Thiohalobacter thiocyanaticus: one gene and its partners. The protein of the gene in region 2 interacts with the protein of the main gene of each other region in a pairwise test. Links are inferred from orthologs where the notes say so. Each region holds a gene or a part of one and is shown on either strand. Other genes may lie near its edges.

Region 1 (2,885 bases), 1.0 Mb from region 2 along the record:
ATCATTCGGAAGCGGTACAGTCCGCGGTGCGGGCGGCCGAGGCCCGTCTGGCCGAACGCGGCCGGGTGCTGCTGCGGCCCTCTGGCACCGAACCGGTCATCCGCGTGATGGTCGAGGGCGAGGACCCCGAACTGGTGGCGCACGAGGCCCGGGTCCTGGCCGAGGTGGTTGCCGATGTCCTGGGCAAGGCCCGGGCGAGTTGAGTCTCGGCCAGGGCCGCGAAACCCGCTGATTCCGCCGCGATGGCAGGTCCGTAGCCCGCGTTTTTAATTGATTTTCTCCCGGTCTGTCGCTAAGCTAGCGCCCCGTTTTGTCAGGTAAAGGTATCGGAGGCACGGCATGCGGCAACCGCTGGTGGCAGGGAACTGGAAGATGAACGGCAACCTCGACAGCATCACCACGCTGGTCGAGGGCATCAAGGCCGGTCTGGGCGAGGTCAGGACCGCCGAGGTCGCCGTCTGCCCGCCCTTCGTCTACATTCCGCAGGTTGTGCAGATGCTGTCCGACAGCCCGGTGGCCGTCGGCTCCCAGGACATCAGCGACGAGGAGTCCGGCGCCTTCACCGGCGAGGTGGCCGGCCCGATGCTGCGCGACGTCGGCTGCAGCTATGCCATCGTGGGCCACTCCGAGCGCCGCAGTATCTATGGCGAGAGCGATGAGTTCACCGCTCGCAAGTTCGCCGCCGCCCGCAGGTTCGGCCTCACCCCGATTTTGTGCGTGGGCGAACTGCTGGAGGAGCGCGAGGCCGGCACCACCGAAGCCGTGGTCGGACGCCAGCTGGATGCCGTCATCGAACTCGAGGGTATCGCCGCCCTGGGCGAGGCCGTCATCGCCTACGAGCCGGTCTGGGCCATCGGCACCGGCAAGACCGCCAGCCCGGAACAGGCCCAGGAGGTGCACGCCTTCATCCGCGCCAAGCTGGCCGGACTGGATGCCGGTGTGGCTGACAAGATCCGGATTCTCTATGGCGGCAGCGTGAAGGCCGCCAATGCCGCCGAACTGTTCGCCATGGCAGACATCGACGGCGGCCTGATCGGCGGCGCTTCCCTGCAGGCCGGGGAATTCCTCGGCATCTGCACCGCGCCGGATAAGATTTGATTCAGGAATATTGATGTATACCATTCTTATTATTGTCCAGGTGTTGATTGCCATCGGGCTGGTCGTACTGATCCTGCTCCAGCATGGCAAGGGCGCCGATGCCGGCGCGGCCTTCGGCAGCGGGGCCTCCTCAACGGTATTCGGTTCCCAGGGCTCGGCGTCCTTTCTGACCCGGATCACCGCCGTGCTGGCGACCCTGTTCTTCCTCAACAGCCTCGCCCTGTCCACGGGTTTCGTGATGGGCGAGCGCGAACCTTCCAGCGTGGCAGAGCAGGTCAGCCCCGTCCCTGCCGCCGGGGAGGCAGCACCTGAGGATCTGCCCCCGATGGAACAGTCGCAGCCGCAGGAAAGCGCGCCGGCCGATGTCCCGGCCATGGACATGCCCGCGCAGGGAGAGCAGACGGCCGACGATCTGCCGCAGTAACAATGCCGTTTGCGGACGGCGCAGCAATCATTGCCGAAGTGGTGGAATTGGTAGACACGCTATCTTGAGGGGGTAGTGGCGCAAGCCGTGCCGGTTCGAGTCCGGCCTTCGGCACCATATAATCCATGTTGATGAATCGTGACAGGCCCCGTTTATGCGGGGCCTGCTGCGTTGCGGGCCGTCCATGGCGGAGCAGCGCTGACATGTCCTTGTGACAAAACCTGCTGCCAACTGACGGGATTTATTACAAACCGCCCCGACTTATGCCAGCCAAAATTAATTTTTTGGTATAACTGGTTAATATTGAAAATATTTTCGGCGTTTTCCTTGCTTGACACTCCTGGGTAATCTGCCTAGACTGCCTAGCCATTCTTTTGTAACGGCGCATGCATGGCGCTGGCCTCCCGGGTCGGTGCTACTGCGGTAACAACAACAGACAATCGCGTCGGCAAGCAAAAAGTTGAGACAGTCGGAGGCAGGCGATGCTGGAAAACTATCTACCGATACTCGTCTTTATCGGTATCGGTGTCGTGATCGGTGCCATCGCCATCGCGGTCGGTTTCCTGCTCGGTCCCCACAAGCCTGACAGCGAGAAGAATTCCCCCTACGAGTGTGGCTTCGAGGCCTTCGAGGACTCGCGCATGAAGTTCGACGTGCGCTACTACCTGGTTGCCATCCTGTTCATCATCTTCGACCTGGAAATCGCCTTCCTGTTTCCCTGGGCCATCGTACTTGAGGACATCGGCCTGTTCGGTTTCCTCGCCATGGCGGTGTTTCTCGGCATCCTGGTCATCGGCTTCATCTATGAATGGAAGAAGGGGGCGCTGGAGTGGGAATAGGCGGTTATGGGTGGCTTGATTCGATGAGGCGGGTGCAATCATGAGCATCGAAGGCATTCTCAAGCAGGGCGTGGTCACCACCACGGCGGACGCGCTCATCAACTGGGCCCGTACCGGCTCGCTCTGGCCCATGACCTTCGGTCTGGCCTGCTGCGCGGTGGAGATGATGCAGGCCGGTGCCTCGCGCTACGACCTGGACCGTTTCGGCGTGGTGTTCCGGCCCAGTCCGCGCCAGTCGGACGTGATGATCGTGGCCGGCACCCTGGTCAACAAGATGGCCCCGGCCCTACGCAAGGTCTACGACCAGATGTCGGAGCCGCGCTGGGTGATCTCCATGGGCTCCTGCGCCAATGGCGGTGGCTATTACCACTATTCCTATTCCGTCACCCGTGGCTGCGACCGCATCGTGCCGGTGGACATCTATGTGCCGGGCTGTCCGCCCACGGCCGAGGCGTTGCTCTACGGCATCATTCAGCTGCAGAACAAGATCAAGCGGACCAACACGATCGCGCGCTGAGCGCGAT
Region 2 (3,462 bases):
GACCTGGTGGTCGAAGTGGGGCAGCACGTCAAGCCCGGCCAGGCGATCGCCAGGATGGGCTCCAGCGGCCGCTCCACCGGCCCGCATGTCCACTTCGAAGTGCTCAAGCACGGCAAGTCGGTCGATCCGGCCCGGTTCGTCTGGGCCAAGCGCTCGTGATTCCCGGCAAGGCGTGAGGAGGCTGGCCGGATCCTTCCGCGTCATCCCGGCGCAGGCCGAAATCCAGTGGATTACCCGCTGCGCTCGCCCTGCCAGCCTGAAGGGCATAAAGGACCGCCGTACCGGCGTTCAACACGCTCCGCGCTTCTGTCCGGCCTGCGCCGGGATGACGGTCGGTTCCTGCGCTCCCGCCCTTCCCACGCCCCCCTGACCTTTACCACTACATGCGGTATCATGGCCCATTCTGCCCGGAACCGGACCCATTGAAAGTACCTACATGGCCAGCAATCTGATCAAGAAGATTTTCGGCAGCCGCAACGACCGCATGGTCAAACGCATGTCCAAGGTGGTTGCCCGCATCAATGCCCTCGAGGATGACATTCAGGCCCTGTCCGATGAGCAGCTCGGCGCCAAAACCGGCGAGTTCCGGCAGCGGCTGGAGGCGGGAGAGAAGCTCGACGATCTGCTGCCCGAGGCCTTCGCCGTGGTGCGCGAGGCCGGCCGGCGGGTGCTGGAGATGCGTCACTTCGACGTCCAGCTGATCGGCGGCATGGTGCTGCACCAGGGCAAGATCGCCGAAATGCGCACCGGCGAGGGCAAGACCCTGGTCGCCACCCTGGCCGCCTATCTCAATGCCCTGCCGGGCAAGGGCGTGCACGTGGTTACGGTCAATGACTATCTGGCCCGGCGCGATGCCCAGTGGATGGGCCGGCTCTACGCCTTCCTCGGCATGAGCACCGGCGTGGTGGTGCCGGGTCTGTCGCAGGAGGACAAGCGCGCCGCCTATGCCAGCGACATCGTCTACGGCACCAACAACGAGTTCGGCTTCGACTACCTGCGCGACAACATGGCCTTCCGCCAGGAAGACCGCATGCAGCGCGAACTCAACTTCGCCATCGTCGACGAGGTCGACTCCATCCTCATCGACGAGGCGCGCACGCCGCTGATCATCTCCGGGCCGACCAACGACAACACCGACCTGTATGTGACGATCAACAAGCTGATCCCGAAACTGGTCCGGCAGGAGGACGAGGAAGGCGAGGGCGATTACAGCGTCGACGAAAAGAACAAGCAGGTGCACCTCAGCGAGACCGGGCACCAGCAGGTCGAGGAACTGCTCATCGCAGAGGGGCTGCTCAAGGAGGGCGACAGTCTCTACGACGCCGCGAACCTCACCCTGATGCACCACCTCAATGCCGGCCTGCGCGCCCACGCCCTGTACCAGCGCGACGTGGACTACATCGTGCGCGACAACGAGATCATCATCGTCGATGAGTTCACCGGCCGCACCATGCCGGGCCGGCGCTGGTCCGAGGGTCTGCACCAGGCGGTCGAGGCCAAGGAAGGGGTGCCGATCCAGAACGAGAGCCAGACCTACGCCTCCATCACCTTCCAGAACTATTTCCGCCTCTACGACAAGCTCTCCGGCATGACCGGCACCGCCGATACCGAGGCCTTCGAGTTTCAGCAGATCTACGGCCTGGAAGTGGTGGTCATCCCCACCCACCGCCCGATGGTGCGCAAGGATATGGGCGATCTGGTGTTCCTGACCACGAAGGAGAAGTTCGACGCCATCATCGAGGATATCCGCGACTGCCAACAGCGCGGCCAGCCGGTCCTGGTCGGCACCGCCTCGGTCGAGGCCTCGGAGTATCTCAGCAAGCTGCTGAAACAGCAGAAGGTCGAGCACGAGGTGCTCAACGCCAAGCAGCATGAGCGCGAGGCGCACATCATCACCCAGGCCGGTCGCCCGGGCATGGTGACCATCGCCACCAACATGGCCGGCCGCGGCACCGATATCGTGCTCGGCGGCAGCCTGGACGCCGATCTGGAGGCGCTGGGCGAGAACTCCGACGAGACCGCCGTGGCACGGGCGAAGAAGGAATGGGAGTTCCGCCACCAGCAGGTCCTGGATGCCGGCGGCCTGCATATCGTCGGCACTGAGCGCCACGAGTCGCGGCGCATCGACAACCAGCTGCGCGGACGTTCCGGCCGCCAGGGGGATCCCGGCTCCAGCCGTTTCTACCTGTCGCTGGAAGACAACCTGATGCGCATCTTCGCCTCCGAGCGCGTCTCCGGCCTGATGCAGAAGCTGGGCATGAAGGAAGGCGAGGCCATCGAGCACCCCTGGGTGAGCAAGGCCATCGAGAACGCCCAGCGCAAGGTCGAGGCGCACAACTTCAATATCCGTAAGCAGCTGCTGGAATACGACGACGTGGCGAACGACCAGCGCAAGGTCGTCTACGAGCAGCGCAGCGAGTTGATGGGCTCGGAGGATATCAGCGAGACCATCGAGCAGGTCCGCAGCGATGTGGTCAATCAGTTCATCGACAACTATATCCCGCCTGACAGCCTCGATGAGCAGTGGGACATTCCCGGGCTGGAACGGGCACTGGAGGACGAGTTCGGCCAGAAGCTGCCGGTGCAGCAGTGGCTGGACGAGGACCACGACCTGCACGAGGAGAGCCTGCGGCAGAAGATCCTGGACGAGTTGGTCGCGGCCTACCGGCACAAGGAACAACTCGCCGGCGAGCAGGTCATGCGCCACTTCGAGAAGTCCGTCATGCTGCAGGTGCTGGATCAGGCCTGGAAGGAGCACCTGGCGGCGATGGACTACCTGCGCCAGGGTATCGGCCTGCGCGGCTATGCGCAGAAGAACCCGAAGCAGGAGTACAAGCGCGAGGCCTTCGAGATGTTCACCGCCATGCTCGAGCGCATCAAGCACGAGGTGGTGGCAATCCTGAGCAAGGTCCAGGTGCGCGAGGAAAGTGACGTCCAGGCCGTCGAGGAGCAGCGCAAGCAGACCGCGCCCATGCAGTTCCAGCATGCCGAGGCCGACGCCCTGCAGGGCCAGGAACCGGAGCCCGCTGCTGCACCGGCCGAGGCCGGCGGCGAGGGCGAGCGGGAACAGGCACCCTTCGTCCGCGACGGCCGCAAGGTCGGGCGCAACGAGCCCTGCCCCTGCGGTTCAGGCAAGAAGTACAAGCAGTGCCACGGCAAGCTGTCCTGATAATTAACCCCGCTTAGCCACGGAATACACGGAAAGCACGGACCAAAGCAAGGTACTGATTCCCGTCATTCCCGCGAAGGCGGGAATCCAGATACCGCTGTGGTTACTGGATCCCCGCCTTCGCGGGGATGACAAAGTTCAATGATCAGATATTTGTCCGTGCTTTCCGTGTATTCCGTGGCGCTCTTGATCTTGAGTAATCGACCATGGCTGTTGGATTGACCCCTCCCGAATCCCTGCTCCCGGTGCCCGGTATCCGCCTGGGCACGACCGCGGCCGGCATCAGGAAGCCG
Region 3 (3,020 bases), 2.5 Mb from region 2 along the record:
CCAACGCGGTCAAGGGACTGGGCTGGGCCTGCGAGACCGGGCGCGGCCTGGCGCGCGATCCTCAGGCCGCCTATCACCATTACCTGCGCGCCATCATGCTCGGCGACGACAGTGCCCGCGAGGCCCTGTTCGAACTGGCGCTGCAGATGCTGCCCGAGGACATCAAGCGGGCCGAGGCCCAGGCGCAGACTTCCCGCGACGAGTAGGGATTGCCGGTGCGGGCACTGTAACCGCTGATCCCGATATCTCAGCCCAGGGTTTCGGGCTTGGGTTCGCGCGCCAGCAGGTCATGCACCGCGGCCTGCGGCGAATGGCCTTCATACAGGACCTTGTAGACCTGTTCGCAGATCGGCATCTCGACCGCATGGGCGCGGCCGATGTTGTGGATCTCGCGCGCCGTATCTGCCCCCTCCACCACCTGGCGGATCTCCGCCTCGGCCTCGGCGCGACTGCGCCCGGCGCCCAGCGCCAGACCCAGACGGCGGTTGCGCGACTGGTCGTCGGTGCAGGTCAGCACCAGGTCGCCGATGCCGCTCAGACCCATGAAGGTCTCGCGCTGCCCGCCCAGGGCCTCGCCCAGACGCATCATTTCCACCAGGCCGCGGGTGATCAGCGCCGCGCGGCTGTTGGCGCCGAAACCCAGGCCGTCGGAGATGCCGGCGGCGATGGCCAGCACATTCTTGATCGCCCCTCCGAGTTCCAGCCCGATGCTGTCATCACTGGTGTAGGCACGGAAGGTCTCGCCCCGCAACAGGGCGGCGAAGTGACCGGCAACGGCCGGGTCCGGCGCGGCCACGGTGGCGGCGGTGGGCAGACCCCGGGCGACTTCGCGGGCGAAGGTGGGGCCGGAGACCACGGCGCAGGCGACCTGCTCGCCGAGGACCTCGGCGGCGACCTGGTGCAGCAGCTTGCCGCTGGCCATCTCCAGGCCCTTGGTGCCCCAGAGGATGCGTCCGAGCGTGCGGGCCCGGTCACGGATCTGCTGCAGGACTTCACGGAAGGCGTGGCTGGGGACGACGATCAGCAGGTCCTCCGCAGCCAGGGCGGCCTCCAGGTCGGCGACCGCTTCCAGCCCCGGCGGGAAGGCGATGCCGGGGAGGTAGTCAGGGTTCTCGCCGGCGCTGGCCATGGCCTGCATGGCCGCCGGTTCATGCCCCCAGAGCCGGACCCGGTGGCCGTTGCGGGCCAGCAGGATGGCCAGCGCCGTGCCCCAGGAGCCGGCGCCGAGGACCGCGATATCCGGATTCATCGTCGTGGCCGGGCGGGATCAGTGTCCGGCGGTGGTGGGATCGGTGACCTGGGCCTGGACCTCGTTGACCTGCTGGGCGTAGAGGGCATCGAAGTTGATCGGCGCCAGCAGCAGGGGCGGGAAGCCGCCGCGCTGGATCAGGTCGGCCACGGTTTCCCGGGCGAAGGGATAGAGGGTGTTGGGGCAGAAGGCGCCCAGCATCGGTTTGATCTCGTCTTCGCTGAAACCGGCCATGGTGAAGATGCCGGCCTGCTGCACCTCGGCCAGATAGGTGGTTTTCTCGCCCTGGGTGGCGGTGACAGTGAGTTTCAGTACCACCTCGTAGACATTCTCGGCAATGCCGTGGGATTCGGTGTTGAGGTTGAGATTGACCTCGGGCTTCCATTGCTCGGTAAACACGGCCGGGCTGTTGGGCGTCTCGAATGAGAGGTCCTTGACGTAGATTTTCTGGATGGCGAATTGCTTGTCGTCGGCGTTGGCTTCACTCATGAGAACGGTTCCGTCTTGGTTTTGTAGTAGGGGTGAGGCGGCCTTGTACGGCACGTTATTCTAGCGGCTAATTGTGACAGATGTCCGACCCCCGGCAAGCCCGCGGCTCACTCCGCCAGCAGCGGATCCAGCCTGCCCTGCGACTCCAGTGCATAGAGTTCGTCGCAGCCGCCGATGTGATGCTCGCCGATGAAGATCTGCGGCACCGAGGTGCGGCCCCCGGCGCGGCTTTCCATTTCCTCCCGCCGGTTGGGCTCCAGGTCGATGCGGATTTCCTCGAACTCGGCCCCCTTGGACGTCAGCAGCATGCGCGCCCGCACGCAGTAGGGGCAGTAGGGGGTGCAGTACATGACAACCTTGGACATGGTGCTTTACTTCCTGCTGAGGGGAAGGTTGGCATTTTCCCAGGCCAGGATGCCGCCGGCCAGGTTGTAGACCTGCGTGTAGCCGGCCTTGCGCAGCTGGGTGGCCGCCTTGTTGGAGCGGCTGCCGCTGCGGCAGTAGGCCACCACGGGTTTGTCCTTCCCGGTCTTGAGTTCCGCCAGGCGCTGGCTGAGCTGACCCAGCGGGATATGCCTGGCGTTGGGGATGCGGCCGGTCTCGGCGAGTTCCTTGTCCTCGCGTACGTCCAGCAACAGGGCGCCGTCGCGATTGAGGATCTGGATGGCCTGGTTGGGGCCGACCTGGGGAATACCATAGCGGCGGCGCTGGATCTCGCCGCCCAGCAGCAGGCCGAGCAGGACGAAGAAGGCGCTCCAGAGGATCCAGTGATTTACAACGAATTCAACAAACTGCGACATGAGAAGGCCGGAGGTTCAGTGCAAGTGGCGGGTGACGGCCATGCGGCCGGCACCGGTGTTCGGCGGCGTTTCGGGCTTCAGCTGCTCGAGCAGAAGACCTCGCGCATCATCCCGATCAGGGCCAGGGTGCGCGCATCGCCGACGCGATAATGCACGCGATTGGCGTCCTTGCGCGAGGTGAGGATGCCCTTGTCGCGCAGGATGGCCAGGTGCTGGGAGATGTTGCTTTGGGAGGTGCCGACCCGCTCGACGATCTCCTGCACGCTCACTTCCTGGTCACCCAGGGTGCAGAGGATCTTCAGCCGTAGGGGATGGGACATGGCTTTGAGGGAACGTGAGGCACGATCGATGTCTTCTTCGCGTGTGATCAGTTCGTCGCTGGTCGCTTCTAATGTCATGGAACTCGCCTCGCTGAATGCGCAGCACAGGGGGAAGGCTGCGGGCAATGGATCGGTCATGTCGGGGGTGCCTGCACTGACTTT

Evidence for each region.
Region 1: the proteins of secA (region 2) and secG interact in binary tests that used the Escherichia coli proteins (3 or more experiments, as listed by UniProt). The link is inferred for Thiohalobacter thiocyanaticus from one-to-one orthologs.
Region 3: the proteins of secA (region 2) and secB interact in binary tests that used the Escherichia coli proteins (3 or more experiments, as listed by UniProt). The link is inferred for Thiohalobacter thiocyanaticus from one-to-one orthologs.

What each region holds. Positions count from the first base shown.
Region 1 is NZ_AP018052.1:1,796,408-1,799,292, forward strand. Bases 84-2,815 are described here. They hold secG (preprotein translocase subunit SecG), read left to right. Parts: upstream 84-1,108; coding sequence 1,109-1,522; downstream 1,523-2,815. Other genes in these bases: glmM (phosphoglucosamine mutase), read left to right, coding at 84-203; tpiA (triose-phosphate isomerase), read left to right, coding at 340-1,098; CFK21_RS08315 (NADH-quinone oxidoreductase subunit A), read left to right, coding at 2,005-2,361; CFK21_RS08320 (NuoB/complex I 20 kDa subunit family protein), read left to right, coding at 2,402-2,815. In the rest of the region: more of glmM, read left to right, coding at 1-83; more of CFK21_RS08320, read left to right, coding at 2,816-2,878. UniProt on the Escherichia coli protein: Subunit of the protein translocation channel SecYEG. Overexpression of some hybrid proteins has been thought to jam the protein secretion apparatus resulting in cell death; while this may be true it also results in FtsH-mediated degradation of SecY.
Region 2 is NZ_AP018052.1:2,815,217-2,818,678, reverse strand. The notes cover bases 61-3,369. They hold secA (preprotein translocase subunit SecA), read left to right. Parts: upstream 61-436; coding sequence 437-3,169; downstream 3,170-3,369. Other genes in these bases: CFK21_RS12975 (M23 family metallopeptidase), read left to right, coding at 61-159. Outside these bases: more of CFK21_RS12975, read left to right, coding at 1-60; bifunctional glutamate N-acetyltransferase/amino-acid acetyltransferase ArgJ, read left to right, coding at 3,376-3,462. UniProt on the Escherichia coli protein: Required for protein export, interacts with the SecYEG preprotein conducting channel.
Region 3 is NZ_AP018052.1:294,546-297,565, forward strand. What follows is about bases 4-2,870. They hold secB (protein-export chaperone SecB), read right to left. Parts: upstream 1,739-2,870; coding sequence 1,268-1,738; downstream 4-1,267. Other genes in these bases: CFK21_RS01365 (tetratricopeptide repeat protein), read left to right, coding at 4-206; CFK21_RS01370 (NAD(P)H-dependent glycerol-3-phosphate dehydrogenase), read right to left, coding at 248-1,249; grxC (glutaredoxin 3), read right to left, coding at 1,846-2,103; CFK21_RS01385 (rhodanese-like domain-containing protein), read right to left, coding at 2,110-2,538; CFK21_RS01390 (ArsR/SmtB family transcription factor), read right to left, coding at 2,616-2,870. Also shown: more of CFK21_RS01365, read left to right, coding at 1-3; more of CFK21_RS01390, read right to left, coding at 2,871-2,936. UniProt on the Escherichia coli protein: One of the proteins required for the normal export of some preproteins out of the cell cytoplasm. It is a molecular chaperone that binds to a subset of precursor proteins, maintaining them in a translocation-competent state.